DNA from 4 places in the Microbacterium cremeum genome. Region 4 is predicted to be linked to each of the others. Evidence: predicted binding sites of a transcription regulator. Region 4 holds the regulator's gene; each other region holds the start of a gene.
What was found. Region 4 encodes LexA, which represses DNA repair genes until DNA is damaged. Its sites were predicted from a motif close to TCGAACANNTGTTCGA; they were not measured.
Positions count from the first base shown of each region.

Region 1 (7,162 bases), 1.0 Mb from region 4:
CCGGAGCGCACGGTGTTCCACTGCTTCTCGGGCGATGCGGGCATGGCGACGATCGCCGCGGAGCGCGGCTACTACCTGTCGTTCGCGGGCAACATCACGTTCAAGAACGCCCAGAACCTCCGCGACGCGCTCAAGGTGACGCCGCGCGAGCGGATCCTGGTCGAGACGGATGCCCCGTTCTTGACGCCGACGCCGCACCGCGGTCGCCCGAACGCGCCGTACCTGATCCCCGTGACCGTGCGCTTCATCGCCGCCGAGCTGGGCGTGGATCTCGATGAGCTGTGCGCGCAGCTGGCTGCGAACACGCTCGAGGTCTACGGCGCGTTCGAGGACTGACGAGGTGGCGCCGGAGCGGCTGCGGGGCGACGATCTCGCGCAGCTGGTGGGCTTCCTCTCGGAGGTCGATCTGACGTCGAGCGGCTTGGACGCTCCGACCGTGCGCCTGTGGGTGGAGCGGAACGAGCGGGGCGACATCGTCGGCAGCACGGGATACGAGCTGAGCGAAGACGGCGAGCACGCGCTGATCCGCAGCGTGGCGGTGCGTCCGTCCGAGCGATCGCGGGGGAGGGGAACCGCGCTCGCCGAGTTCGCCCTCGGTCGCGCCGCCGCGGAAGGAGCTCGGCGGGCTTGGCTGTTCAGCCGGCGTTCGGGGCCGTTCTGGCGGGGTCTGCAGTTCGAGCGAGCCGACCTCGACGATCTCGCGCGCGTGCTCGCCGTGACGTACCAGGTGCGTCTCTTCGCCGAGTCGGGGCGGCTGCACCGTGAGGTGGCGTGGTCGCGGCCGTTGCCCTGACATCGAGGCATGCGGCACCGCGGTGAGGTGCTGTGCCAGAATCGCTGCCATGTCGCAGCCGAGCCTGGTCGTGGCGGGTGCCCGTGGTTCCGACGGGTCGACTCGTGGACGGTGAGTTGTGGGATGTGACGGATGCCGAAGGTGTCCCCGTCGGCAGAGTGCACCGTCGCGGTGATCCCGGGTTTCCGACCGGACTCTTCCACATCGTGTCGGCGGTGTGCGTCGTGCGCGACGACGGACGCGTGCTGATCACGCAGCGTGCGGTCGCGAAGGACTGGGCGCTGAGCTGGGAGTTCCCGGCGGGGAGCGCGCTCGCCGGCGAAACCAGTGGGAACGCCGCCGTCCGCGAGCTTCGCGAGGAGACCGGGCTCGTCGCGCTCCCTGAGTCACTGGAGCTGGTCGGACGCGTCACCGAGGCCACGGCTCTGCTCGACCTCTACGTGGCCCACGGTGTGCGAAGGTCCACGTTGACGCTGGATCCGAAAGAGGTGCGCGACGCGGCGTGGGTCCCACTCGCGGAGGTGCGCGCGCGGTGCGAGGACGGCCAGATGGCCGGGCCGTGGGTCGAGCGACTCGCGGTCTTGTGGGACGCGCTCGTACGTGCTTCGAAGGTCGCACGGCCATATCCGCAATGACGTGAGTGCGATGTGCCCGCCCACGCCGTTCGCCTCGCGGCAGCGAGCGGAAGTGCGTCCGAGTTGCGTCGTGTCGTCGTCCCGATGTCGGCGCGTGGCGTGACGATATCGGAACGACGTCGCACGGTGATCAATGCAACGCTCCGGGCCACGGGGCTCGTGCTGTCGCCCGCTAGGCGGCGGGCAGGAACCGTCTGGGTGGAGGGTCGATACCTGCCCAGGCGTAGCGGAGCGTGAGTCGTGGCGCGAGGGTGAGGGGATCTCCGCGACCGGGTGGCGGGTGCAGGACGAAGTCGCCGAGTCCGTCGCGGGTGATCCTCCAGCCGCCGTGGTGCAGCTGCATGTGGTGATACCGGCAGAGCAGGATGCCGCGGTCGACGTCGGTGCGGCCGTGGTCGGCGACGAAATGATCGATGTGGTGCGCCTCGCAGTAGGAAGGAGGCCGGTCGCAGCCTCGCCACCGGCATCCGCCGTCGCGGAGCGCGAGGGTGAGGCGCTGCTTCGCGGTGTAGAGGCGGTGCTCACGGCCGAGGCGGAGCGGGTTGCCGTCACGATCGATCGTGCATTCGACGCCGCCGGTGTCGCAGGCGTGCTGAGCGGCGAGGGAGGCCGGAACGGAGGTCTGGCTCTCTTCGAGCAGACCGATCGCCGGGCGTCCGTCGGCGTGGGCTTCGCGGTCGTCGGCCGTGATCAGCACGCGGATCCCGGCTTGACGGGTGCCGAAGACGGTCTTCTCTTCGGCGAGGGCGCCGGCGCGCAGCACGTCGAGAACCAGATCGTAGGCGAGCTGCTCGTTGGTGCGCGGATCGGCCACGAGCTGCTCCGCACGTTCCTTCTCGGCCGGGTCGATGAATCGCGGGCCGCCACGTCGTGGGCGCAGCGCGCTGTCGAGGATGGCGTCCATCCACGCGCCGCCGACATCGTCGAACGCGATGGAGGCCCGCCGGATGCCGTCGCTGTCGGTCCCGAGGCGGAACGATCGCCGCTCGAAGCGCTCATCGAAGCGACGCCCGGCGCCTTCCGGGTCGAGTCGGTCGCGCACGGTCCGGGCGGCCTTGGCGAGTTCTTCCACCGTGCGCTCGCCAGCCTCGGCGGCGAGCTGCTCGGCGGCCAGCGACCACACGTCGGCGATGTGCCTCGAGGCGTCGGGGTCGTCGACCGTGGGAGGTTCTCCCAGGCCGCGGAGGATCACGTCGTGCTGCGCAGAGCTGATCGTGCCGGCGAGCAGGGCGCGCCCCAGCGGCGCGTGCCACGGTTCGGCCGCGACCTCGGCGTCGAGTGAACCGGCGGGTGCGGCATCCGTCGACTCTCCGGCGCCATCGTCCAGCGCGGCACCCATGCCGGCCAGCAGCGATTCGCCGAGGCGGACGTGCTTGACGGCGTCGGCCCGGGTGGCGCCGGTGAGATCTTGGATCAGTGCCGCGAGGGAGTTGTGGCCGCGCTTCTGGGCGAGCCCGCCATGCCCGTGCTCACGGGTCGATCGCGCCGCCGCGACACCCGACGCGACGATCCGCACCTTCTCGGCCGCTCTGATCAGGTTCGACGCGCCGCTGATGATCTCGACGATCGCGTCGTCGTCGAGGGCTGCCATGATGCCGGGCAGGGCGTCTGCCGCGATGTCTGCTCCGAGCAGCCCGCGCAACACCGCGACGTGCTCGCCGAGATCGGAGAAGAAAGCCATAGTTCATCATCCAACACCCCTCCGACATTCGAAGCTATGATCGATACCTCACGACCCCACGGCGGTAACGACGACGTAACGATCGACCGACGAGGCCGGCTGGCAGGGGTCGCGACGCCCGGCTAGCCTGACGGGATGCACGCGGACGCACTCGCGCTTCCCACCGCGATTGCGGCACGCCTCGTGCATGACCAGTTCGCGCCGGGCGTCGAGGTCGAGGACGTGGAATCCGCGGCCACGACCAACTACGTGTTCCGGGTCGGTGCCCGCCATTCGGCTCGATTCCCGATACGGCCGGCCGACGCGGAGGCGCATCGCGACGCTCTGGTCGCGGAGGGGCGGGCCATGGCCGAGTTCGCCGCGGCGAGTCCCTTCCCCTCGCCCCGGCTCGTGTTCATCGGTCGTCCCGGCTTCGGCTACCCGATGCCGTGGTCGGTGCAGTCCTGGATTCGAGGCGATGTGGCGACCGAGGATTCGGTCGCCTCCTCATCGGTGTTCGCTCGAGACCTGGCGCAGCTCATCGTCGCACTTCGGACGGTGGATGTCGGCGGCCGCGTGTTCTCGGGGTCGGGACGGGGTGGTGCCCTGACCGATCACGACGATTGGGTCGCGCACTGCCCGACGAGGAGCGCGGGCGTGCTCCCCGTCGCGCGGCTGCGCCGGGCGTGGGGCGACCTGAGGTCGACTCCGCCCGCCGCGCGACAGGTGATGTCGCACAAGGACCTGACACCGTTCAACCTCGTGATCGACGACGGGCGACTGGCGGGCGTGCTCGACGCCGGGGGATTCGGTCCCGCCGACCCCGCCCTCGACCTGGTTGCGGCATGGCATCTGCTCGACAGAGACCGCCGGGCGGGGTTCCGCGATGACATCGGTGCGGACGACGACGATTGGCGGCGCGGTGCCGCGTGGGCGCTGCAGCAGGCCCTCGGCCTCGTCTGGTACTACGCGACGACGAACCCATCGATGAGTCGACTCGGGCGCAGCACCATCGACCGGATCCTCGCCGCACCCGAGCTGAATCTGTAGCGATCCGGCACGCGCCCGCGAGCAGCACCCGCCCTGCGCGCCCGCGAGCAGCACCCGCCCTGCGCGCCCGCGATCCGTGGGCCGTGCACGGCCGCCGCGGTCAGCCTCCGATGCGGATCCCGACGCCCGCCGGGATCGAGAGCAGCACCTCCGCCAGTTCGCTCCAGAACCTGTGGCCCCGCGCCTTGGGCTGCAGCCGGGCGTCCATTGCCGCCCCGGTCGTGTCGTCGTGCGATGCGTCGTCGTGCATGTGCTCGGCCTTTCGTCGACGGGGCGGATCGGGTGATCCCCCCCGACATGACTACGATCGGCGACGGCGGGTTTCGACGGATGCCGCGGATTCCGTCCGGCTTTCCGGTCGATTCCGCGATCGGTGTCGAAAACGCGGCACGCCGTTCGTTGCTGTGATGAGGTCGCCGCATCGGCGACCCGGCCAGAGAAGGGTGATTCCGATGACGTCCGACGCCGACGCGGAGATCACCCGCCTGCACCGCGACGAGTGGACCCGGGTGGTGGCCGGTCTCGCCCGCCGCTTCGGCGACCTCGACATCGCCGAGGAGTCGGCGGCCGAGGCGTTCGCGGTCGCGATCGAGCGGTGGCCGGCCGACGGCGTCCCCCCGAACCCGGGCGCGTGGCTCACGACGACCGCGCACCGCAAGGCGATCGACCGGCTGCGGCGCGAGGCGCGGCGGGACCAGTTGCAGCAGGAGGCGTTCATGCTGAGCGAGGAACCGCCGGCCGAGCCGGTCGGCGCGATCGAGGACGATCAGCTGCGGCTGGTCTTCACGTGCTGCCATCCCGCGTTGTCGATCCAGGCGCGCGTGGCTCTCACGCTGCGCATCGTCGGCGGCCTCACCGTGGCCGAGATCGCCCACGCGTTCCTCGTGCAGGAGACCACGATGGGCCAGCGGATCAGCCGTGCGAAGGCGAAGATCCGGGCGGCACGCATCCCGTACCGCGTTCCCGAGCGCGACGACCTGCCCGCGCGCGTCGACGGCGCGCTCGCGGTGCTGTACCTGATCTTCAACGAGGGATACCTGGCCTCGGGTCCCGACTCGGATCCGGTCCGGCGCGATCTCACCGGCGAGGCCATCCGGCTGACGCGCCTCGTGCGCGACCTGCTGGCGCCGCGATCCGGCGAGCACGACGAGGCCACGGGGCTGCTGGCGCTCATGCTGCTGACCGAGGCGCGCGCCGGGACGCGGGTCTCGAGCGACGGCGAGCTGGTGCGACTCGACGAGCAGGATCGCGCGAGGTGGGACCGCGCGCTCCTCGACGAGGGCCTCGCGCTGGTGGCCGAGGGGGAGGATGCTCTCGATACGCCTCGTTCCTCGGCGCTCGATCCGGCGGCCGTCGCCCACGGCACCGCCAGCATCGGCCGCTACGGCATCCTGGCCCGGATCAACGCGGTCCATGCGCGCGCCACTCGTGCGCGGGACACCGACTGGTCGCACATCGTGGCGCTGTACGGGCTGCTCGAGCACATCGATCCGAGCCCGATCGTGACCCTCAACAAGGCCATCGCGATGTCGGAGTTCGACTCGCCCGAGGTGGGCCTCGCCGTCGTCGAACGACTCGGCGCCGCCCTCGACGGCCACCACGCCTTCCATGCGACGCGGGCCGAGCTGCTGCAGCGCGTGGGCCGCCGAGCCGAGGCTCGCGCGGCGTACGAGCGGGCGATCGACCTGGCGGGCAACACCGCCGAGGTCGCCCACCTGGCTCGCCGCCGAGACCGGCTCGCGGCCCCCGGCTCGAGCGCCGAGGGACGAGGCGCATCGAGTTCATCCGTCCCGAACCATCACCCACAAGGAGGAACATCGTGACCCAGCAGTACCTCGTGATCCACATGACCGACTCGTCCGGCTCGCCGCTGGCGCAGGAGGAAGACCGGCGGATGCTGGAGTCCTGGGCGAAGGAGGGCGAGGAGTCCGGCCGGCTCGGCACCGGCGCACCGGTCGCGGGCGCCGAGCACGCGAAGTCCGTCGTCGTCCGCGACGGCAGCACGCTGATCACGGACGGACCCTTCCCCGAGTTCAAGGAATGGTTCGCCGGCTACGACCTCGTCGAGGCGGACTCGATCGACGAGGCCGCAGCCTACATGGCGAAGCACCCGACCGCGGTGCTCGGCCGGGTGCTGATCCTGCCGCTCGTCAGCCTCCCGTGGGAGCAGGACGCCTGATCGCCCGGCTCGAGTGCGGCACTCGCTCGAGCCCGTCGCCCCGAGCCGCGCGATGCGAAGGAATACCCACGCCGCGGCACGCGGATTGCGCCGTTCTGCCGATGCTATGCCTTCGCTGCGCTCGTAGCGTCGACCTCGCGATCGACGAAGGAGCGGCATCATGGACGAGCACATCGAGACGGTCATCGTGGGCGGCGGTCAGGCCGGGCTCTCGACGGCGTACTTCCTCGCGCAGCAGGGCCGGGAGTACACCGTCTTCGAAGCGGCCGAGCGCATCGGAGATCAATGGCGGCGCCAGTACGAGTCGCTGAAGCTCTACAGCCCGCGCAAGTACAACGGGCTGCCGGGACTGGAGTTCCCCGGCGACCCCTGGACGTTCCCCACGCGCGACGAGGTGGCCGGCTATCTCGAGGCGTACGCCGTCACCCACGGCCTCCGGGTCCGCACCCATACGCCCGTGCGGCGGGTCAGCAGGAGCGGGGACGGCTTCCTCGTGGTGGTGGACGGCGGCCGGATCACCTGCGACAACGTCGTCGCCGCGACCGGGCTCGCCGGTCGCCCTGCGGTGCCACGCGAGGCCGCGGAACTCCGCCCCGACATCGTGCAGCTGCACTCGAGCGAGTACCGACGGCCCGACCAACTGCCTCCCGGGCGGGTGCTCGTCGTAGGAGCGGCGCACTCGGGCACCGACATCGCGTACGAGCTCGCCGAGAGCCATGACGTGACCCTGTGCGGTCGCGATCCCGGGCAGCTGCCGTTCCGGCCGGAGGAGCGGAAGGCGCGCGTCCTGCTGCCATTCGTCGTCTTCGCCTGGCGCCATATCCTCACACGGCGCACGCCGGTGG
Region 1 covers NZ_CP063812.1:1,326,586-1,333,747, forward strand. Annotated here, with positions in the region: gene IM778_RS05825 (TatD family hydrolase) at 1-336, shown strand, start outside; gene IM778_RS05830 (GNAT family N-acetyltransferase) at 341-793, shown strand; gene IM778_RS05835 (NUDIX hydrolase) at 898-1,428, shown strand; gene IM778_RS05840 (HNH endonuclease signature motif containing protein) at 1,601-3,109, opposite strand; gene IM778_RS05845 (phosphotransferase) at 3,245-4,138, shown strand; gene IM778_RS05850 (hypothetical protein) at 4,239-4,388, opposite strand; gene IM778_RS05855 (RNA polymerase sigma factor) at 4,591-5,961, shown strand; gene IM778_RS05860 (YciI family protein) at 5,958-6,317, shown strand; gene IM778_RS05865 (flavin-containing monooxygenase) at 6,478-7,162, shown strand, end outside.
Region 1: a site for LexA is predicted at 3,138-3,153, ahead of IM778_RS05840 (HNH endonuclease signature motif containing protein). Genes of this name have one in related genera too.

Region 2 (7,162 bases), 1.4 Mb from region 4:
ACCCGGGGTCCTCCGTCGCGATCGTGCGGCCGGGGTGCGTCTGTCGGAGGACGGCTGCGAGAAGCGAGAGCGCCTGCGTGATCCCTGCCGTGATCACGATGGTCTCTGGGCTCGCGCGGATGCCACGGACCCGGCCGAGGTAGGCGGCGAGGGCGGTGCGAAGCTCGATGGTCCCCGCCGGGTCGCCGTAGCCGAACGCGGTCGGAGGGGCGTCGCGCAGGGCGGATCCCTGGTGCCGAAGCCATTCCTCCACGGGGAACGAGCCGATCGGGGTCGTTCCTGGGCGCAAGTCGTAGCGCCACGGGGTTCCGCTCGGTGTCGCCTCAGCCACGGTGTTCGAACGGTCGGGCCGGAAGCCGACGACGGTCGCCGAGCCCTGGCGGGCATGCAGATAGCCGTCTGAGATCAGTTGGTCGTAGGCCGCCGTCACGGTGCCACGGGACCAGCCCAGGTCGTCGGCGAGCGACCGGGACGATGGCAGTCGCGTGCCGTAGGCGAGCCGACCGCTCTCGATCGCCTGGCGCAGGCCGTCTTCGAGGCTCGCCCGTCGCCGGCTCCGTTGCGTCGCGACGAGCAGGTCCAGTCCCGAAGTGGTCCAAAACTCCGCCATCGGATTGGACCTTACTCGTTTCGACGACGGGTTCCTACGCTGAGACCGTTCACGCTCGAACGTCCGATTGAAGACCGAATGTGAGGGAAGACTCATGGCAGAGCTGATGATCGACATGATCACGTCACTCGACGGGTATGCGGCGGCCGAGGGGTGGCCAGGCTGGTGGGGGCTGGAAGGCCCGGAGTACTTCGCGTGGCTCGAGGAGGACGGCAAGATCGAGCGCACGTTGCTCATGGGCGCGACCACCTACCGACTCATGTACGGCTTCTCGGCGTCCACCGAGGGCGTCGATGAGCTGAACGCCGCCTCGAAGGTCGTGTTCTCGTCGACCCTCGACGAACCGCTGGAGTGGGAGAACACGACGCTGGTGCGCGGGGACGCCGTCGAGGCGGTTCGCGCGATGAAGGCAGAGAGCGACGTGAGGCTGTCGACGCTCGGGAGCCTCTCGCTCTGCCGGTCGTTGCTGACCGCGGGGCTGGTCGACAGGTACCGGGTCGTCGTGTTCCCCGTCGTCACCGGTGTCACAGGTCGCGAGCACGTCTACGACGGCTGGCCCGACGTCGCCCTCGACCTCATCGAGTCCCGCACGTTCGACGGGCGCAGTCAGCTGCTCGACTACCGACCGCGGCTGCTCGACGGCCCCCTCAGCAGCGGCAGCGCGTGACGAAAGTCCTCATCATCGCCGTCCGCGACCTGAATGCGCAGCCGAGAGGCGCAGCCGAGAGGCGGACGATCGCCTTCTTCACCTAGCTGTTGTCACCGGAGACGTCGATCAGCACCTTGCCCACCGCACCTTGCTCGACCGCGTCGTGGGCCGCTGCCGTCTGTTCGAGAGGGAACCACGTCAGCGGCAGCCCGGCCGCGTCTCCGACGGGGAGCGCGCCGTCGCGCAGCGCGGCCGTGATGTCGTCGGCAGCGGCCGAGAGCGCGGCATCCCCCACTGTGTACATGAGCAGTCCTTGGATCCGGACGTTCTTCGCGAAGGTCGGCCACACCGGGATCGCGGCCTCCGCGCCACCATCGGTGGCGTAGTACGCGATCGAACCGTGGTTGGCGACGACCTGCGCGTCGAGGGCGGCGTTCTGGGCGATCGACACCTCGACGATGTGGTCGACGCCCTCGGGCGCGAGCGCGGCGATCTGCTCGGCGGCGTCGCCGTCGCGGTAGTTCACGGCGTGGTGGGCGCCCGCCGCACGCGCGAGGGCGGCCTTCTCGCCGCTCGAGACGGTCGTGATCACGGTCGCACCGGCCCACCCCGCCAGCTGGATGGCGGCGTGCCCGACGGCACCCGCTCCTCCGGCGACCAGCACGACGCGTCCGTCGAGCGATCCCGGCGACAGCCGTGCAGGCCCGAACTCGTGCACCGTGAGAGCCCGGTGCGCCGTCATCGCGGGCACGCCGAGGCTCGCGGCGACGTCGAAGCCGATCCTGTCGGGCAGTTTCACGGCCCGCTCCGCCGGGACGACCGTGTACTCCTGCGCGGTGCCGGTGGGGCGCTGATGCTGCGCCAGGTAGAGCCACACGCGATCGCCGACAGCCAGCTCCGCCACACCCTCGCCGACCGCGTCGACCACGCCTGCACCGTCCTGATTCGGCACGATCTCGCCGAACTCCGGCATCGCTCCGCTGCCGGCGCGCGCCTTCCAGTCCGTCGGGTTGACGCCCGAGACGGTGACCTTCACCCGGACCTCGCCCGGCCCGGGAGGGGACGGCTCACGCTCCTCGAGCGAGAGGACGGACGAACTGCCGGTGCGGGAGTAGACGATCGAGCGCATGCCAGGGCCAACGCGTCGGTCGCGGCGGGCATTTCCGCGACGCGCGGGGTTCTCTCGGCGAGTTGTCCAAACGTCCTAGAATTTCTGTTCGAATGTCGGAAGCACTTGGCATCATAGAGATATGAACATCCTCACCGACATGCGGGAGCGGCTCGACCGTCTCTCGGAGTGTGAGGAGCTGGATGTCAACGCGGTGGAGCTGCTGCCGAGTGCGCTGCAGCTGAGCGATGCCTCTCTCATGGCCCTGCTGGCCGATGTCGCCGCGATCGCGAACGACGCGGAGCGACTGCAGACCGTGCTGGCCGGCGTCGCGGCGCAGCGGTCGCAGCGCGATCGCGGACACTCGGGACTCGCCGCCGTGCAGGGGCACGCGACGCCGGCATCGCTCATCCAGGCGATCACCGGCGGCACGAAGGCCGAGGCGAATCGGCACGTCCGCGTGGGAACCGCTCTGCTGGAAGACGCCGGGATGACGACGGATGCCGCACCCTCCGCGACCGAAGACGACGGGCCCGATGCCGGTGGCGGCGACGGAGGAGTCGCGACCGTCGCGCCGGCGTCGTGGCACGCGCCGCTGAGGGCGGCGCTGCTCGACGGACGGATCACCTCGGCGCAGCACGACGCGATCCGTCGGGGGCTCGGCGAGCCGCGTGTCGAGGGAACGACCGACCCGGCCGGGGCTGCGGTTCGCGAGGCGTGGTCGCTCGCCGCGGAGGGACTCATCGCCGAGTCATCGACGATGCCCGCCGAGGAGCTTCAGAAGCGAGCGCGGACGGTGCGCGATCTGCTCGACCCCGTCGGAGCCGAAGAGCGATACGCGCGCCGCTTCGAGAACCGCTCCTTCCGGATGTGGGTCGACGCCGACGGTCAGCACCGCGCCAGCATCGCGCTCGACGACGAGATGGGCCTGTGGGTGCAGGCGATGCTCGACGCAGCCCTCCGGCCGCGCCGCGGCGGACCGCGCTTCGTCACCGAACAGGAGCGTCAGCAGGCCGACGAGCTGATCGCCGACCCTCGCACCAACGACCAGCTCGCGTACGACCTGTTCGCCGACGTGCTCCGCGCCGGAGCTCTCGCCGACGCGGCCGAGGTCTTCGGCGCCCGGCAACCGGGTGTGCGCATGGTCGTCATCAAAGACGCCGGCGGCCCTCGCGACGCGTTCGGCCGCCTCGTCGCGACCGGCCACGCCGAGGACGGCGGCGCGCCGCTCCCGTGTTCGGTCGTCGACCGCAACAGCTGCGCGAACGGGTCCCTCGACGTGATCGTCGATGCGTACGGCAATCCGCTCGATCTGGGCCGCGAGGCTCGCCTGTACTCGTCACGCCAACGTCTCACGCTCGCCATTCGCGACGGCGGATGCCTCTGGCCCGGCTGCAACCGACCACCCTCGTACTGCGAGGCCCACCATTGCGACCACTACGCCGAACACGACGGCCGCACCGACATCGACCGCGGCGTGCTGCTCTGCAGATTCCACCACATGCTGCTCCACAACCGCGGCTGGCGGATCACCCGTGACGGCACGAGTCCATTCGTCCTCCACCCGCCACCCGGGGATGGCGCGCCCATCGTCCTCGAGTCCAAGTCGACCTGGAAGTGGGCGTGGGATCCCCCACCGCCTCCCGAACGTTCGACATGGCGCGCGGCCTGAGCGAGGCGCGCCGCTGCGCGCGCGTGTTCCCGATCTCGGGCGCCAACGATGGTGCGGGCTGTGGTGCGGCCAAGCGGTCGCTATGGCACGAGTCCCAGCGCTTCGGCTTCACGTGGACTATCGCGCCGGGCCTGCACTCGTCTCGCCGCCCAGGACACGCAACCGTGGCGAACAGAGCTCCACGATGTCGGAGCCACACGCCAGCATCGCTTCGACAGCCACGAGTGAAGGAGCACGGAATGGATTGGGTCGCCACGCTCGGCGCAGCGGCAATTACCGCAATCGGCACGTACGCCGGGGTACGCATCCAGCACGCGGGACCGCGCGAGCTCCGCCACGCACAGCAGCTCTCCGCTGAGATCGAGCGGATGGATGCCGCCTCACCAGTCGCGTCCTTCGCCACCGCCGCTCGAGACGACCTGGTGGTCAGCTGGGCCGTCCGAACCGCGGTCACGCCGTGGTCCGCGGCTCGAGCGCTGACGTTCTTGCTCCTCGGCGCCTCGATCGCGCTGTCGCTCATCGCCTTGGTGCCGACGCTTCTCGGCGTCATCGCCACGCTCCGAGAACAACCGGCACCAGCGGCGACGATGATGTCTCTGGCTATGACGGGGGTCGCGGCTGTGCTCCTGACTGCCGCGACAGTTCCGGCGCGGAGCTACAACCACAAGCTCCGGAGGCTTCGCCAACGGTTCCGGACGGAATGGGATCTCCCGCAGGAGCTGCAGCTGCGTACCTTCGCGCAGCCCATTCCCGGCCGCGCGCCCGCCCCGGCCGGACGCCGAGGCCAGCCTGACGATCACGTCGATCTACGGCGTGGGGCTTGAAGGGCCCGTTCGCATCCGTTCCTCCAACGGCGGCATGACATTGCCACGGGAATGGCATCGCACCATGGGGAACGCGCAAGTGAGCCTCAGCCTGACGGCGACATCGGTTCTCCCGACTCCGAGGCGCTGTCGCGGCAACCGCTGACGGTATCTCGGCCGCGTGACGAGGCGAGCCGTCGCCGTGGTGCCGATCACATCGAACACCCGGACCGTCCACGAGATCCAGGTGGTCCGGGGCGCCGCCGCGTCGGCCCGCCGCGCGACTCGAATGTGCGGGGCGAGCAGGTGCGGACGATCTCGGTTACACGGACCAGAGCCATCGCCGCCTGACTCGGCGCCGAGCACATGGTGGAGGTCGACGAATCCCTTCGGCTGCGCGTGGTGGCGCCGCCACGCGGTTCCTCCGCGCGGGAATCCGAGACCTCCCGCTGTCACGCCGTGGCATCCGCCTTCATCTCGGGGCACGCTCCGCCGGGCTCGGTGGCCAGCTCGAAGTGCCAGCGCTCGTTCGCGTAGGTCTGGCAGATGCCGTAGCGCGAGCCGTGCTCGATGAGCCACAGCTGCGCGTCGAGCGACCCGATGTCGACGGCGTCGCCCGTCACGTGCGGCGACTTCTCGGGCGTCGCCACGTACCGGCGCGCGACCTCCTCGCTCCCGTACCGCCCGATCGCGTCGTCGAACAGCCAGCGCTGGTAGGCCTCGTTGCGCCAGCCGCTCGTCACCGGGAAGAACGGGATGCCGTCGGCCGCGGCATCCGTCTGGGCCTCACGCAGCGCGTCTCGCAGTGCCGGATCCATGCGCGCGATCGCCGGGACATCCTCGTCGTCGGGTGTGACGACCGTGCCTTCGGAGATGAGGCCGTCCTCTGCGGTAGGGAGGAACGGCTGGTCGCCCGAGGGGGCGAGCCCCGAGCCCTGACCGTCGGGCTCCGCGCCCGTCGTCGCAGCGCCCGCCGGCGGCGGGGCCGGAAGCGCGAACGCCGCGAAGTTGGCCTGCACGGCGAAGACGGCGACGAGGGCGAGCAACGCGGCGATGCCGGCGGCGACGGCGAGCGCCACGAGCCGGCGCGTGCGCCCCTGCGCCGGGGTGACGGTGGTGGGAGAGAAGACGGAGTGCTGCATGCTCTCGATCTCACGCGGGCGCGTGTTGCGAGGGCGTACGGGAATCCGCATAGGTCGGCGATAGGTGCGGGCGTTTCGTCTCGTCGCCGGCGCTCCTCGCTCAACGACCGGAGGGAGCAGTCCGGCCGCGCTCAACGACCGGGGAGCCCCTCGCCCAGCGGCCGGAAGAGCAGTCCGGCCTCGCCCAGCGACTGGGGAGCATATGCCGGCGATATGTCGCCGCGCCTAGGCTGGGCGCATGCGCGTGCTGATCGTCGAGGACGAGCTCTACCTCGCCGAGGCCATCCGCGACGGGCTGCGCCTGGAGGCGATCGCGGCCGACATCGCCGGCGACGGCGACACCGCACTCGAGCAGCTCGCGGTCAACTCCTACGACGTCGTCGTGCTCGACCGCGACATCCCAGGACCCAACGGTGACGAGATCGCACGGCACCTCGCGGCCGAGCCGGAGAGTCCGCGCGTGCTCATGCTGACCGCGGCGGACCGCCTCGACGACAAGGCGAGCGGATTCGAGAGCGGCGCCGACGACTACCTCACCAAGCCCTTCGCCCTGCGCGAGCTCGTGCTGCGGCTGCGGGCCCTGGGTCGGCGGCCGTCCGCGGGCACTCCCCCGGTCGTCGAGGTCGCAGGCGTCCGGCTCGACCGCTTCCGGCGCGAGGTCTACCGCGACGGGCGCTACGTCGCGCTCACCCGCAAGCAGTTCGCGGTGCTCGACGTGCTGATGACGGCGGGCGGCGGGGTGGTCAGCGCCGAAGACCTGCTCGAACGCGCGTGGGACGAGAACGCCGACCCGTTCACCAACGCCGTCCGCATCACCATCTCGACGCTGCGCAAGCGCCTCGGCGAACCGTGGGTCATCGAGACCGTTCCCGGGGTCGGATACCGGATGTCGGCATGACCTCGCGCGCGCCCGAACGCCCGGCCGGGCTGTCGGTGCGGATCAAGCTCGCCGTCAGCTACGCCGGATTCCTCGTGGTCGCCGGCATCGCACTGTTCGTCGTCGGCTTTCTGCTGCTGCGTTTCGTGCCGACCGGCGCGCTCTTCGTCGAGGGCGGCGGGTGGGCGCCGAACCGCAACGATCTCATCGAGGTCTTCGTGCGGTACGCGTGGTGGGCGATGGCCGGTCTCGTCGTATTCGGGCTCGTCGGGGGGTGGCTGCTCGCCGGTGTCATGCTCCG
Region 2 covers NZ_CP063812.1:975,088-982,249, reverse strand. Annotated here, with positions in the region: gene pdxR (MocR-like pyridoxine biosynthesis transcription factor PdxR) at 1-610, opposite strand, end outside; gene IM778_RS04185 (dihydrofolate reductase family protein) at 705-1,277, shown strand; gene IM778_RS04180 (NADPH:quinone reductase) at 1,360-2,388, opposite strand; gene IM778_RS04175 (HNH endonuclease signature motif containing protein) at 2,510-4,039, shown strand; gene IM778_RS04170 (hypothetical protein) at 4,279-4,863, shown strand; gene IM778_RS04165 (M15 family metallopeptidase) at 5,295-5,984, opposite strand; gene IM778_RS04160 (response regulator transcription factor) at 6,223-6,882, shown strand; gene IM778_RS04155 (sensor histidine kinase) at 6,879-7,162, shown strand, end outside.
Region 2: a site for LexA is predicted at 2,465-2,480, ahead of IM778_RS04175 (HNH endonuclease signature motif containing protein). Genes of this name have one in related genera too.

Region 3 (7,162 bases), 880 kb from region 4:
TCGAGGTGGACCTGTACTGGGTCGCGCGCGCCGGGGTCGACTCCCCGACGCTGCTGCGCACGCTCGGCGACCGTGTGATCGCCGTCCATGTCAAGGACGGCACGCTCGACCCCGAGGCCGTCGCCGCCTACCCGCCCGCCGATCAGGTGCCGGCGGGCCACGGAGTCGTGCCCCTCGAGGAGGCGCTGGCCGCGGCATCCGCCCTCGAAGTGGCCATCGTCGAGTTCGACCACTACCCCGGCGATCTGTACGACGCGATCGAGCAGAGCCGTCTCTTCGTCGACGCGCAGCTCGCCGAGAAGGCGGTCCGCTGATGGCGGGCGCGCCCGTCGGCGTCGGGCTCATCGGCGCCGGCAACATCAGCGACCAGTACCTCACGCACCTCACGAGCTTCCCCGACGTGCGGGTGCTCGCCGTCGGCGACGTGCTCGAGGATCGCGCACGCGCCCAGGCCGAGAAGTACGGCGTGCCGCGCGCCGGAGGAGTCGGCGTCGTCCTCGACGACCCCGACATCGAGATCGTCGTCAACCTGACCATCCCGGCCGTGCACGTCGAGGTGTCGGAAGCGATCATCGCCGCCGGCAAGCACGTGTGGACCGAGAAGCCCATCGGGATCGACCGCGAGGAATCGCAGCGCCTGCTCTCGACGGCGGATGCCGCAGGCCTGCGCGTCGGCGTCGCGCCCGACACCGTGCTCGGCCCGGGCGTGCAGACCGCCAAGCGCGCGATCGCGCGCGGCGACATCGGGCGTCCGCTGTTCGCGACCACGACGTTCCAGTGGCAGGGACCGGAGCTCTGGCACCCGAACCCCGCGTTCCTCTATGCGAAGGGCGCCGGCCCGCTCCTGGACATGGGCCCGTACTACGTGTCGACGCTGCTGCACGTGTTCGGTCCGGTCGCCGCGGTCGCGGCGCTCGGCCTGCAGGGGGTTCCCACGCGCACCGTGAAGGCCGGCGAGCTCGCCGGCCAGGAGTTCCCCGTCGAGATCCCCTCGACGCTGTCGGTGCTGATGGAGTTCGAGCAGGGCGGTCAGGCGCAGAGCCTGTACAGCACGGACTCCCCGCTCCTGCGCCACGGCATCGTCGAGATCAACGGCACCGAGGGGACTCTCGTGATCCCCGACCCGAACACGTTCGGCGGCGACATCACGATCACGCGGCCGCTCACCGACGTCTCGGTGCGCGAGCAGGAGATCATCCAGGTTCCGCAGGAGGGCGTGGTCGCCGGCCGAGGCCTCGGCCTGCTCGACATGGCGCGCGCGATCCGGGAGGGTCGCCCGCATGTGGCGACCGGCGAGTTCGGCTACCACGTGCTCGACACGCTGCTCTCGATCGAGGAGGCCGCCGAGTCGCGCAGCTTCGTCGCGGTCTCGAGCACCCTCGACGCGGTGGGCTCGCTGCCCGAGGGCTTCGACCCGCTGGCCGCGACCCTCTGACACCGAGCCGCGGGGCTCGCACGGCTTCGGCCGGGCGCTCAGCCCGCCGGCGCGTCGCCGGCCGGCCCGTCGGCGGCCGGCCCGTCGCCGGCCGGCCCGTCGGCCGCCGGCGTGCGATGCGGGATGGGTGTCGGCCGCTCGGCGCGTGCCTGCTCGCGGGACGGATTCGGCGGCACGGGCGGCGCGGCGGACGACTCGAACGCGAGCGCGGGGCCCGCACGTCCGCCCGTCTTCGCGAAGCGGCGCCCCGTCACCGTCTGGGCCGTGAGCTTGATGGCGAAGAGCTTGTGCGTCGGGCTCCACGAGCGCAGGCGGCGAACGCCGCTCTCGCGCAGCTCCGCATCGTCGTCGACGCGTCCGATCGGACCCCGCACGACGACGCTCCATCGGGTCGCCTCGGTCTCGCCGTCGATCTCGAACGCCGCGACCGGGTGATGCGCGATGTGCAGCAGCTTGCTGTCGCGAGCGGTGCGGATGTACAGCGAGCCCTCGTGCGTGAGGTAGTTCACGGGAAAGATGTCGGGCGTGCCGTCGGCGCGCACGAGGGCGAGCCGTCCGAGCGGCGTCTCTTCCAGCAGTCGCCAGCATTCCGCGGTCGGCATGTGCTCGACGGCGCCCGCGGGTTCTGCCACGGGCGCCCCGGTCACCTCGTCGCTCTCGGCGTCGTTCGGTCCGTTCTCGGCCATCGTCACTCCCTCTGGTCCTTCTCCGTCCTACCCCGACTCGCTGCGATTGGGAAGTGCCGCAGCCATCCCGACGCTGTCAACCCGCTTCCGCGACGGGCTCCGCACGTCGAGAATCGGCGTCAGGGTCGCGACCGGAACCTGGGGGGTTGCGACGGACGCCTCGGGATCGCGACGGACGGAGGACGACATGCAGCCGACGTTCGGCATCGAGGAGGAGTTCGTGCTTCTCGACCCCGCCACGCTCACCGCGACCGACCGCGCACCGGAGGCGATCGAGGCCCTTCACGCGCACGGCGGCGGAGCCGTGGGCAAGGAGTTCTTCCCCTCGCAGCTCGAGTTCGGCTCACCCGTGCTGTCGTCGGCGGCGGAGGGCCTGGACGCGGTGCTCGGATTCCGTGCGCGGCTGCGCTCGTGGGCGGATGCCGCGGGCCTGGTCGCCGCCGGTGCCGGCACCCCGTTCCGCACGCAGCCGCGCGCCGGGATCAGCGCGGACGCGCGTTACGCCCACATCGCCGGCGACATCGCCGGGGTGACGCCCGATCATCAGATCAACGGGCTGCACGTGCATGTGGGGATCCCCGACCGCGAGTACGGCATCCGGGCGTCCAATCTGCTGCGCGACTGGCTGCCGACGCTTCTCGCGGTGTCGGTCGACTCGCCGTTCTGGCACGGTGTCGACACCGGCTTCGACAGCTGGCGCTCCATCCACGGGCGCCGCTGGACGACGTACGGGGTGCCGCCGCGCTTCGCCGATGCCGACGAGCACGATCGCGTCCGCGCGGCGCTGAGCGGGGTCGGCGCGACCTCCGACCCGGGGACGATCAACTGGAACGTGCGCCTGTCGGCCCGCTACCCCACCGTCGAGGTGCGGGTCTTCGACGCCCAGCTGGACGGCCGGTCGAGCGTGGCGCTCGCGCTCCTGACGCGCGCGATCGTGGCGGCCGCCGAAGAGGCGCCGACGGGCGGCGAGGGCGACATCGACATCACGGATGCCGCACTCTGGCACGCCGCACGCTACGGGGTGCGCGAGACTCTCGTGCACCCGCTGTCCTCCCGGCTCGTGCCCGCGCGCGAGGCCCTGGACGCGCTGCGCTCCTTCACCCGGCCCCACCTGGCCGACGGGACCGAGCGGGAGCTCGTCGACGAGCTGCTCGAGCGGCTGCTGCGCGACGGCTCAAGCGCCGAGAGGCAACGGACTGTCGGCGCGGCCGGTGTCGACGGGCTCGCCGAGCTGTATCGTCGCGAACTGGTCGCGGGCCTGCGACCCGAGCGTCGCCGGATGACGCGGCGCGTCTTCGCCCCCTGAACCGGGCACCGGAGCGTTCGATCCATTGAGCGTGATTTTGTTCTTGTTTTCAGTTGTTGCGCCCGATAGTCTGTCGTACAGAGATTCGATGCTGAGGCAGTCCCCTCCGACGGGGAACGAGAACAAGTGCGGCGATTGCGCCGCGGAGTGATGAGCGGGTGCTGGCGCGGAATGCGCGCAGGAGTCTCCTACCGTTCGTGCCGTCCTGTCCTCTGTGAGCGTCCATGTCATCGCATCCCTCGCCCGGATCCGCTTCGGAATCCACGCCTGCCGGCCGCATCGTCGACGCGTTCGAGGTCGGCCGGGCGCGCCGCGCCGCCGAGGACGCCGCCGAGATCCGGCTGCTGGCGCACGCCGCGGCGGGGGTCTCGACCCCGGCGGGAGCGAGCATCGAGCTCCGGTGCCGGCTCGAGTGGGATCGTCGGGCACTGATCGCCGAGCTCGCCACATCGACGCGCGTGTCGGAGTGGACGGTCGCGCGGCTGCTGTCGGAGTCGGCCGACCTGTGCGCGCGGTTCGCGCTCGCGGTCGACGCGCTGGAGCACGGCAGGATCTCGCGGGAGCACCTCACGGTGATCCACGACGTCGGAGACCCGATCGACGACGAGCACGCCCGCGACCAGTTCGTGCGGATCGCGATCGACCGGGCCGAGGCACTCACCCCCAGACGTCTCGCCCCCGCACTCACGGCCATCGCGGAACGGTTCATCGAGCGGCCCGTCGAACGACGGCACGCCGACGCCGTCGCCACCCGGGACGTTCGTGTCATCGACCTGGCGGACGGGATGGCGACCCTCGCCGTCACCCACGAAGCCGTCCTCATCCACGGCATCCATGACCGCCTCACCGCGCAGGGCCACTCCATCCTCGCCGCCCGCGCCGCGAACAGCGACAGTGCGGCCGGCAGCTACGGTGGGGCCGGCGGGATCGACGCGGCCGCGAGCGACAGCGCGGCCGGCAGTGAATGCGCGGCCGGCGGGGACGGCGCCGCCGGCGGGGCCAGCGCCTCGATCACGAGCGACGCCTCACCCGGGGCCGGCGCGCCCGGCAGTACGGACACCGGCGCCGACACCCGCACGATGGACCAGCTCCGCGCCGACATCGCCACTGACCTGCTGCTCACCGCCGGTCCCGACGACTGCGTCGCCGGGACGGGCCTCGCGGCGATTCGGGCCACGGTGCAGGTCACCGTCCCCGTGCTCACCATGACCGGCGTCTCCGACGAGCCGTGCCTGCTCGCCGGATACGGGCCCATCGACCCCGGCACGGCCCGCGCTCTGACCGCCGCCGAGCCCCGCTGGGAGCGCGTGATGACCTCCCCCGTCACCGGCAACGTGCTCGCGGTCGACCGCTACCGGCCCGGCGCGTCCCTGAGCCGGTATCTCGGCGCACGCGACGAACACTGCCGCTTCCCGGGCTGCCGCATGCCGGTGCGGCGGTGCGACCTCGACCACACGATCGATCACGCCCGCGGCGGCCCCACCAGCCACCGGAACCTCGCCCACCTGTGCCGGCGACACCACGTCCTCAAGCACAGCACCGCATGGACGGTTCAGCAGACCACGCCCGGTGTGCTGGTCTGGACCAGTCCCGCGGGCCGCAGGCACACCGATCGCCCCGAGCCGACGGTACGGTTCGTCCCCGATCCCGACCTCATCGACCGCCGCCGCATCCTGCGAGAACCCTGGCTGTTCCCGGTCGACGACCCACCCTCGACGGGCGAACCACCCTTCTGACCGCGCATCGGTCGGCCTCTGACGGAGCCTCGATCAGCTCACTGACCGAGCTTCGCTCACCACGCGGTCGACGAGCCGTCGCGCGCCTCGAGCTCCGCGCGGGCCGCGGCGAGCGCCTCCTCGTTGGCCGAGTAGCCGTGCTCGGGCGCAGGGAATGCGCCGCCGCGCACCTCGCGGGCATACGCCTGCACTCCCTCGACCATGTCGTCGCCGATGCGCGCATAGCGCTTGACGAACGTCGCGGCCTTCCCTTCCGTGATGCCGAGCAGGTCGTGCAGGACGAGCACCTGTCCGTCCGCGCGGCCGGCGCCGATCCCGATGACGGGGATGCCGATCTCGGGCAGCACGACGTCCACGACCTCCGCCGGCACCGCTTCGATCACCAGCAGCGCGGCACCGGCGTCCTGCACGGCCAGTGCTTCGCGCACGAACCTCGCGGCCGAGTCGGCCGTGCGGCCCTGCGCCCGCAGACCTCCGAGCGCCACCGCCGTCTGCGGAGTCAGCCCGACATGTGCGACGACCGGGATGCCGGCATCCGCGATCGCCCGCACGCGGCTGAGGCGAGCCCGCCCGCCGCCTTCGATCTTGACGGCGTCGGCGCCCGCCTCCTTCACGAAGCGCATGGCGGTCGCGACGGCCTGCTCATCCGAGATCTCGGTCGAGCCGAACGGCAGGTCGCACACGACGAACGCCGACTGCACGCCGCGGCGGACCGCCCCCGCGAGCACCAGCATCTCGTCGACCGTCACCGCGACCGTCGAGTCGTGCCCGAGCACCACCTGGGCGCCCGAGTCGCCGACGAGCACGACGTCGACCTCCGCGCGCTCGGCGACACGCGCCGTCGGGAAGTCGTATGCCGTGACCATCACGATCGGCTCGCGCCCGGCCTTCATCTCGGCGAGCCGTCGCAGCGTGACCTTCTTGCGCATCACGCGCCTCCCTCGTGTGCCGAATCTGCCGGACGCCCCGAATGCGCCGGCTGCCGCACCGGCTCGAGCACGACGTTGTCGATGAGCCGCGTGCGGCCGACGCGCGCGGCGATCGCCACGAGCACCGGGCCCTCCCGCACGACGACGGGCTCGAACGACACCGGGTCGACCAGCGCCACGTACTCGGGCTCGACGCCTGCGCCGGCAAGCACGGCCCGCGCCTCGGCACGCAGCGCCGCGGTATCGGTGACACCGGCGGCCGCGGCATCCGTCACCGCCGACAGCGCCCGCGGAATCGCGATCGCCCGGGCACGCTCGTCGGGTGCAAGACGCGCGTTGCGGCTCGAACGCGCGAGGCCGTCATCATCGCGAGACGTCGGGCACACGACCACGCGCACCGGGATCGAGAGGTCCGCCACGAGGCGGCGGACCACCGCGACCTGCTGGGCGTCCTTCGCGCCGAAGTACGCCGAATCGGGCAGCACCGACAGCAGCAGCTTGCACACCACCGTGGCGACGCCGTCGAAGTGCGCCCTGCCGCGCTGCGCGCCCTCGAGCGTCTCGGCGACCGGGCCGCTGACGCTCACCACGGTCGAGAACCCGCGCGGGTACATCTCGGCGGCGTCGGGCGCGAAGACGACGTCGACGCCGGCGCCCTCGGCGACGGCCAGATCGGCCGCCTCGGTGCGCGGGTAGGCGGCGAGGTCGGACTGCTCGTCGAACTGTGTCGGGTTCACGAAGATCGAGAGCACGAGGGTGTCGTTGCCGCCACGGGCGGCACGCAGCAGCGACACGTGCCCCTCGTGCAGCGCGCCCATGGTCGGGACGAAGCCGATCGTGCCGGTGCGGCGGTCGCGCAGCGCGGCACGCAGGTCGGCGACCGTGCGGACGACGATCATGACGGCACCTCCGACCGAGTCTCGTCCGCGCCCGCGCGCGACGCCGGACGCGCGGCCAGCTCTCGCGTCGCTGCGGCGAGCGCGTCGAACAGTCCCAGCCGGTCGGGCGTGCGTTCGGCCACGGCTGCGCGCTGGCGCGCGACCGTGGCCTCGTCGCCGCGCGCGATCGGA
Region 3 covers NZ_CP063812.1:3,225,497-3,232,658, forward strand. Annotated here, with positions in the region: gene IM778_RS14505 (sugar phosphate isomerase/epimerase family protein) at 1-314, shown strand, start outside; gene IM778_RS14510 (Gfo/Idh/MocA family protein) at 314-1,435, shown strand; gene IM778_RS14515 (pyridoxamine 5'-phosphate oxidase family protein) at 1,474-2,121, opposite strand; gene IM778_RS14520 (carboxylate-amine ligase) at 2,309-3,427, shown strand; gene IM778_RS14525 (HNH endonuclease signature motif containing protein) at 3,652-5,163, shown strand; gene panB (3-methyl-2-oxobutanoate hydroxymethyltransferase) at 5,220-6,092, opposite strand; gene panC (pantoate--beta-alanine ligase) at 6,092-6,991, opposite strand; gene IM778_RS14540 (Rossmann-like and DUF2520 domain-containing protein) at 6,988-7,162, opposite strand, start outside.
Region 3: a site for LexA is predicted at 3,501-3,516, ahead of IM778_RS14525 (HNH endonuclease signature motif containing protein). Genes of this name have one in related genera too.

Region 4 (7,162 bases):
CGTGCGCACGCCGTCGACCGGGACGGGCCGTGCCGAGGCATCCCACCGCCCCATCGCCTCGACCGACGTGAACACCGGCAGCACGCGGCGCCCGTCGGGGGCGGCGACGGTGACGATCGACAGCTCCTGCGTCTTGTCGACGGCGAGACCGTGCGCGCCGACGCTCCCGGAATCCGGTTCGTCAGCCTGTCCGAGTGCTGCGAGCAGCGGGATCAGGAGGCGGGCGCCGCGGTACGCGTCCACGACCTCGCGCTGGCCGCCGCGACCGGCCCGGAACGCCGTCAGCGCTGCGAGCAGCGCGGGATCGGCCGAGCCGTCGTCGGACGAGTGGGGATTGTCGTGAAAGCTGCGCCCCGCCCACGGCACGCCGGCGGAGTCGGTCGCGGGATCCGCGCCGTGATCGTGGTCGTGCGGGCTACTTTCCGGCGACATCCAGCGCCTCGGCGAGCGTGAAGGCGCCGGCGTACAGCGCCTTGCCCACGATCGCTCCCTCGACGCCCAGCGGCACGAGATCGCGCAGCGCCACGATGTCGTCGAGACTCGACACACCGCCGGACGCCACGACCGGCTTGGGAGTACGGGAGGTCAGCTCGCGCAGCAGCTCGAGGTTCGGACCCCGGAGCGTGCCGTCCTTCGTGACGTCCGTGACGACGTAGCGGCTGCAGCCCGCCTCCTCGAGGCGGGCGAGAACCGTCCACAGGTCGCCGCCCTCGCGCGTCCAGCCACGGGCGGCCAGCGTCGTGCCGCGCACATCGAGTCCGACGGCGATCACGTCGCCGTAGCGCCCGATCACGTCGGCGGCCCATTCCGGGTTCTCGAGCGCCGCGGTGCCGAGGTTGATGCGCGAGGCCCCGCTCTCGAGCGCCGCCTCGAGCGTGCGATCGTCGCGGATGCCGCCCGACAGCTCCACCTGCACGCCGCGGACCTGCTTGATCACCTTGCGCATCACGGCGGCGTTGTTCCCGCGGCCGAACGCCGCATCGAGGTCGACCAGGTGGATCCACTGCGCCCCCTGGCGCGCGAAATCGAGCGCCGCGTCGACGGGGTCGCCGTAACTGGTCTCGGTGCCCGCCTCTCCCTGGGTCAGGCGCACCGCCTTGCCGTCCGCGACATCGACCGCGGGAAGAAGGACGAGCTTGGGTGTGGAGGCGAAATCGTTCATGGCTCCCTGGCTGTTTGAGAACTGTGCGGGAGGTTCCGCGGAGCGCACTCGGCGGACGGCACGATCTCAGAGGGTAGCCCCGCTGAGCCCTTCGATCCAATTCGCGAGCAGCCGGATGCCGGCATCCCCCGATTTCTCGGGGTGGAACTGCGTAGCCGACAGCGGCCCGTTCTCGACCGCGGCGAGGAACGGGGCTCCGTAGGTGCACCACGTGAGGGTCGGCTGCGGGAACGGCGGCTGCACATCGAGCAGCCACTTCTGCACGCCGAACGAGTGGACGAAGTAGAACCGCTCGTGCTCGATGCCACGGAACAGCCTCGACCCCGCCCCGGGCTCCACCGTGTTCCACCCCATGTGCGGGAGGACGGGCGCGTCGAGCTCGGTGACGATCCCGGGCCACTCGCCCATGCCCTCGGTGTCGACGCCGCGCTCCACGCCGCGCTCGAAGAGCACCTGCATGCCGACGCAGATGCCGAGGACGGGCCGGCCGCCGGCGAGGCGGCGCTCGATGAGCTCATCCCCGCGGCTGGCGCGGAGCGCCTCGGCGACGGCGCGGAAGGCGCCGACCCCCGGCACCACGAGCCCGTCAGCCTCCAGCACGAGACCGCGATCGGACGTCAGGCGGGCGTCGGCACCGGCCGCCGCGAGCGCCTTGACGGCGGAGTGGACGTTGCCCGAGCCGTAGTCGAGGACCGCGACGAGCGGCTTCGCCGCGTCTACTGCGCGAAGCTCGGGAGCCTCGCTCACAGAGCACCCTTCGTGCTGGGGATGCCCTCGACCAGCGGATCGAGCGCCTTCGCCTGGCGGAAGGCGCGTGCGAACGCCTTGTATTCGGCCTCGGCGATGTGGTGCGGGTCCCGGCCCGACAGCACGCGGACGTGGACGGTGAGCGCGGCGTTGAAGGCGATCGCCTCGAATGTGTGGCGCACGAGCGAACCTGTGAAGTGTCCGCCGATGAGGTGGTGCTCGAATCCGGCGGGCTCGCCGGTGTGGACGAGGTACGGGCGCCCGCTGATGTCGACGACGGCCTGGGCGAGCGCCTCGTCGAGGGGGACGAGCGCGTCGCCGTACCTCGAGATGCCGGACTTGTCGCCGAGCGCTTCGCGGATCGCCTGGCCGAGCACGATCGAGATGTCTTCGACGGTGTGGTGCGCGTCGATGTCGGTGTCGCCCGACGCCCGCACGGTGAGGTCGGTGAGCGAGTGCTTCGCGAACGCCGTCAGCAGGTGGTCGAAGAACGGCACGGTCGTGTCGATGCGGCTGCGCCCGGAGCCGTCGAGGTCGAGCTCGAGCTCGACGGTGGACTCGCTCGTCGCTCGCCGGAGCGACGCCGTACGGGGTTCAGCGCTCATGCGGCCGATCCTACCGAGGCCAGCGCGTCGAGGAATGCGGTCGTCTCGTCCGCCGTGCCCGCCGTGACCCGGAGGTGGTGCGGGATCCCGACGTCCCGGATGAGCACGCCGCGGTCGTAGAGCCCCTGCCACGTCGCGGCCGGGTCGTCGACGCCGCCGAAGAGCACGAAGTTCGTCCACGAGTCGTGCGCCGTGTAGCCGAGCGCCTCCACCGTGGCGGCGATGCGGTGGCGCTGCACGACGATCTCGTCCACCATCCGCAGCATGACCGGCGCGTGGCGCAGCGCCGCACTCGCGGCCGCCTGCGTGAGTGCGCTCAGGTGGTACGGCAGCCGCACCAGGCGGAGCGCGTCGATGAGGACGGGGTCGGCAGCCAGGTAGCCGACACGGGCCCCTGCGAACGCGAACGCCTTGCTCATCGTGCGCGACACGACGAGCCGTTCGCGCCCCTCGAGCAGGGTCAGAGCGGAGGCCTGGTCGTGCGGGGCGAACTCGAAGTACGCCTCGTCGACCACCACCACGCCGTCGGTGGCGTCGTAGACGGCCTCGACGACATCGAGGCCGAGCGGAGTGCCGGTCGGGTTGTTGGGCGAGCACAGGAACACCACGTCGGGCGCCGCGTCGGCGACCTGAGCCGCCGCGTCCGCGGCCTCGAGCGTGAAGTCGGGCGCCCGGGTGCCCGAGATCCACTCGGCGCCGGTGCCCCGCGCGAGCAGGGGGTACATCGAGTACGTGGGGGCGAAGCCGAACGCGGTGCGCCCCGGCCCGGCGAAAGCCTGGAGGATGTGCTGGAGCACCTCGTTGGAGCCGTTCGCGGCCCAGATCCGGTCGCGGTCGAGCCCGTGGCCGAGATAGTCGGCGAATCCCTCGCGTAGAGCAGTGAACTCGCGGTCCGGGTAGCGGTTGACGTCGCGCAGGGCGCGGGCGATCGAATCCACGATGTCGTCGGCGACGTCCTGCGGCACGGGATGCGTGTTCTCGTTGACGTTCAGCGCAACGGGAAGCGCTGCCTGCGGGGCTCCGTACGGCTTCTGCCCGCGGAGATCGGCGCGCAAGGGAAGGTCTTCGAGGCGTGGACTCACCCCTCCCATGCTACGGGCGCCGCACCGACCACCGGCGACCCGTGACGTCGCGCGACGTCACGGCGTCGGCTCGTACTCCGACGGGATCGACAGGCGCTGCCCCGCCCACACCACCGCGCTGTCGAGCGCGTTGAGCCGCACCAGCCGGTCGACGACGTCGCGCGGGTCGTGCGACGGCGCGACCTCCTCGGCGATCGACCACAGCGAGTCGCCGGGCGCCACGGTGATCGTGGAGAAAGTGCCCGCCGGCGCCCCCTCGTCGCGCGACGCGAGCGCCGCGCCGCCGCCGATGATCGCGAACGCGAGGGCGATGATCGCCGGCAGAGCGGCGGCCAGCGCGAGGACGCGACGCCCGCGCACGGTCAGGCGCAGACGCGTCGCCCGGATGGCGACGGCCCGCGTGGCATCGGCGGGCGAGGGAACGGTCGTGGTGACGCCGATCGCGGTCATGCTGTCCTCCTCTGGGGGCGGGAGATTCGCACTCCCCGCTCGGCCGGGAGCGGGGAGGTGCGAACCTCTTTTCCGAAGCTATCTTCGAGTCTGTAGGATGTCAATACCGGAATCCGGATCGCGACTCTCGAACGCGACACGCGGCGAGGTTGTTCCCCTCGCGGGTCACAGGCGGATACGGTTTCGATACGAGAACCCCACCACGGGCCTCCGACATTCGAAGAAACCGCGCTCCACCGACGGGCGCGAGACGGGAGCCGGACATGAGCGACGCGGCCGGGCGCGAGAAGCCCCAGACACGACGGCGCAAGAGCCTGAGCGACAAGCAGCTCGCGATCCTCGAAGTGATCCAGCGCTCGATCGCCCGTCACGGCTATCCGCCGAGCATGCGCGAGATCGGCGACGCCGTCGGCCTCAAGTCGCTCTCGAGCGTGACGCACCAGCTGAATCAGCTGGAGCTGAGCGGATATCTGCGCCGCGACGCGGGGAAGACGCGCGCCATGGAGGTGCTGATCGATCTGCCCGGCACCGCCACCGAGAGCCCGGCCGACAGCGCGCCGTCGGTCGGCGACGCCGCTCTCGTGCCTCTCGTGGGCCGCATCGCCGCCGGCGTGCCCATCACGGCCGATCAGCAGATCGAAGAGATCTTCCCGCTCCCCCGGCAGCTGGTCGGCAAGGGCGACCTCTTCATGCTGCGCGTGTCGGGCGACTCGATGATCGACGCTGCGATCTGCGACGGCGACTGGGTCGTGGTCAGGTCGCAGGCCACGGCCGACAACGGCGAGATCGTGGCGGCCATGCTCGACGGCGAAGCGACCGTCAAGACGTTCCGCCAGCGCGACGGCCACACCTGGCTGCTCCCGCGCAACTCCGCCTTCGAGCCGATCCTCGGCGACGACGCGGTCGTGCTCGGCAAGGTCGTCGCCGTGCTCCGGGCGGTCTGACGGATTTCATCCGATGCGCGTGTAGCCGTGTGAGCGGCACCACGATATAAGGGTGAGATGACCACCGCAGCGCCCGACGCCGACTCCCCCGACCTCTACGCCCGCTTGGCCGAGCTCGAGGCGGAGAACGCCCGCCTCCGCACCGAGGCGCCCCCGGCCGCGGACACCGCTCGCGGTCCCCGCGGCTCGCGCTGGCGGGCGTTCCTGTCGGCGCTGTGCATCGTCATCGCGACGATCCTCGTCCCGCTGGCCGTCGTCACCGCGTGGGCGCGGCTGGAACTCGTCGACGAGGCGGCCTTCGTCTCCACGCTCGCGCCGCTCGCCGACGATCCGGCCGTGCAGCAGATGCTCATCGACGAGACGGTCGAGGCCGTCGAGGCCCAGGTCGACTTCGACGCGCTCACCGCCGACGTCTTCGACGGGATCGCCCAGCTCGGCCTGCCGCCTCGCGCGACCGACGCCCTGCGGCTGCTGGAGGCGCCGGCCGCGGAGGGCCTCAGCAACCTCCTCACCCAGACCGTGACGAGGGTCGTGGAATCCGACGCGTTCGCCGACACCTGGACGACCACCACGCGTGCCGCGCACCGGGTGCTGACGGCCGCCGCGACCTCGGACGGCGGCGGCGTGGTGGTGCTCACCGACGACGGTCTCGGCATCCAGCTGGGCACGATCGTCGACGGCGTCAAGCAGAACCTCCTCGACCGCGGCGTCGGGATCGCGCAGCTGATCCCGGCCGTCGACCGCGTCGTCATCATCGGCACCGGCGAGACCCTGGTCACGGTGCGGACCGTTTACGCGCTCGCCACCACCCTGGGCTGGTGGCTCCCGGTCATCGCCATCGCCCTGTTCGTCATCGGCATCCTCATCGCCCGGCGCCGCAGCACGGCGGTCCTCGGGACCGGCATCGGTTTCGTGGTGGGCGGCGGCGCCCTCGCCCTGGCGTTCGCGATCGGCTACCCGGTCGTCGGCCAGGCCGCCGTGCAGCTCGGCCTGTCTTCGGCGGCGCTCGGCGTCGTGTACGAGAGCCTCGTCGGGGCGATGCAGCAGACCGCGGCGATCGTGGCGCTCCTGGGAGCGGTGATCGCGGTCCTCGGCTGGTTCGCCGGGCGATGGTCTCCGGCCGTCCGGACGCGCGGCGCCGTGGGCTCGATGAACGCCTCGTTGCGCGCGCGGCTGGCGGACCACGGCTTCACGACCGGCCGCTTCGGAGCGTGGCTCGCACGGTACCGCATCGCCGTCCGCACGATCGTCGTGGCACTCGCCGTCATCTGGCTCTTCGCACTCCGGCCGCTGTCGGCGGGCGACGTCCTTCTCGTCGTCATCGTCGCGCTCGTGGTCACCTGGATCCTCGAGATCCTGCAGCGACGTGACTCGGCGACGGATGCCGAAGACGACGTCGCGGACGAGGTCGTCGTCCTCTCCGCCCCCACCGAGGAGCCCGCCCCCACCGAGGAGCCGGTCGACACCGAGGAGCCGGTCCCCTCCGCGGAGCCGGCCGAGGCCGGGACGGCGGAGCCGGCATCCGTCGGCACGAAGCGCAAGCCGCGCGTCCGCTGAGGGCTACACCGGCGCCGCGACCGACTCCCGCGCCGAGCGCGTGGCCTCGATGATGTTGCGCAGCGAGGCGACCGTCTCGTCGTATCCGCGGGTCTTGAGGCCGCAGTCCGGGTTCACCCACACCTGCCTGAGGGGCAGCTCGGCGACGGTGCGGTCGAGCAGCTCGGCCACCTCGCCCACCGACGGCACGCGCGGCGAATGGATGTCGTACACGCCGGGCCCGATGCCGTGCGCGAAGCCGGAGTGCGCGATGTCGCCGATCACCTCGCCCCGGCTGCGGGCGGCCTCGATCGACGTCACATCGGCGTCGAGGGCCGCGATCGCGTCGATCACGACGTCGAACTCCGAGTAGCAGAGGTGCGTGTGCACCTGGGTGGCCGCCGCCGCTCCCGCCGTCGCGAGACGGAACGAGGCCACCGACCAGTCGAGGTAGGCGGGCTGGTCGGCCGTCTTGAGCGGAAGGAGCTCGCGCAGCGCCGGCTCATCCACCTGGATGATGCCGATTCCGGCCGCCTCGAGATCGGCGATCTCATCGCGCAGGGCGAGCGCGACCTGGTCGGCGGTCTCGGCGAGGGGCTGGTCGTCGCGCACGAACGACCACGCCAGGATCGTCAC
Region 4 covers NZ_CP063812.1:2,340,550-2,347,711, forward strand. Annotated here, with positions in the region: gene IM778_RS10675 (SseB family protein) at 1-432, opposite strand, end outside; gene priA (bifunctional 1-(5-phosphoribosyl)-5-((5-phosphoribosylamino)methylideneamino)imidazole-4-carboxamide isomerase/phosphoribosylanthranilate isomerase PriA) at 416-1,162, opposite strand; gene hisH (imidazole glycerol phosphate synthase subunit HisH) at 1,229-1,909, opposite strand; gene hisB (imidazoleglycerol-phosphate dehydratase HisB) at 1,906-2,514, opposite strand; gene IM778_RS10695 (histidinol-phosphate transaminase) at 2,511-3,605, opposite strand; gene IM778_RS10700 (LysM peptidoglycan-binding domain-containing protein) at 3,654-4,046, opposite strand; gene lexA (transcriptional repressor LexA) at 4,310-4,990, shown strand; gene IM778_RS10710 (hypothetical protein) at 5,048-6,547, shown strand; gene metE (5-methyltetrahydropteroyltriglutamate--homocysteine S-methyltransferase) at 6,551-7,162, opposite strand, start outside.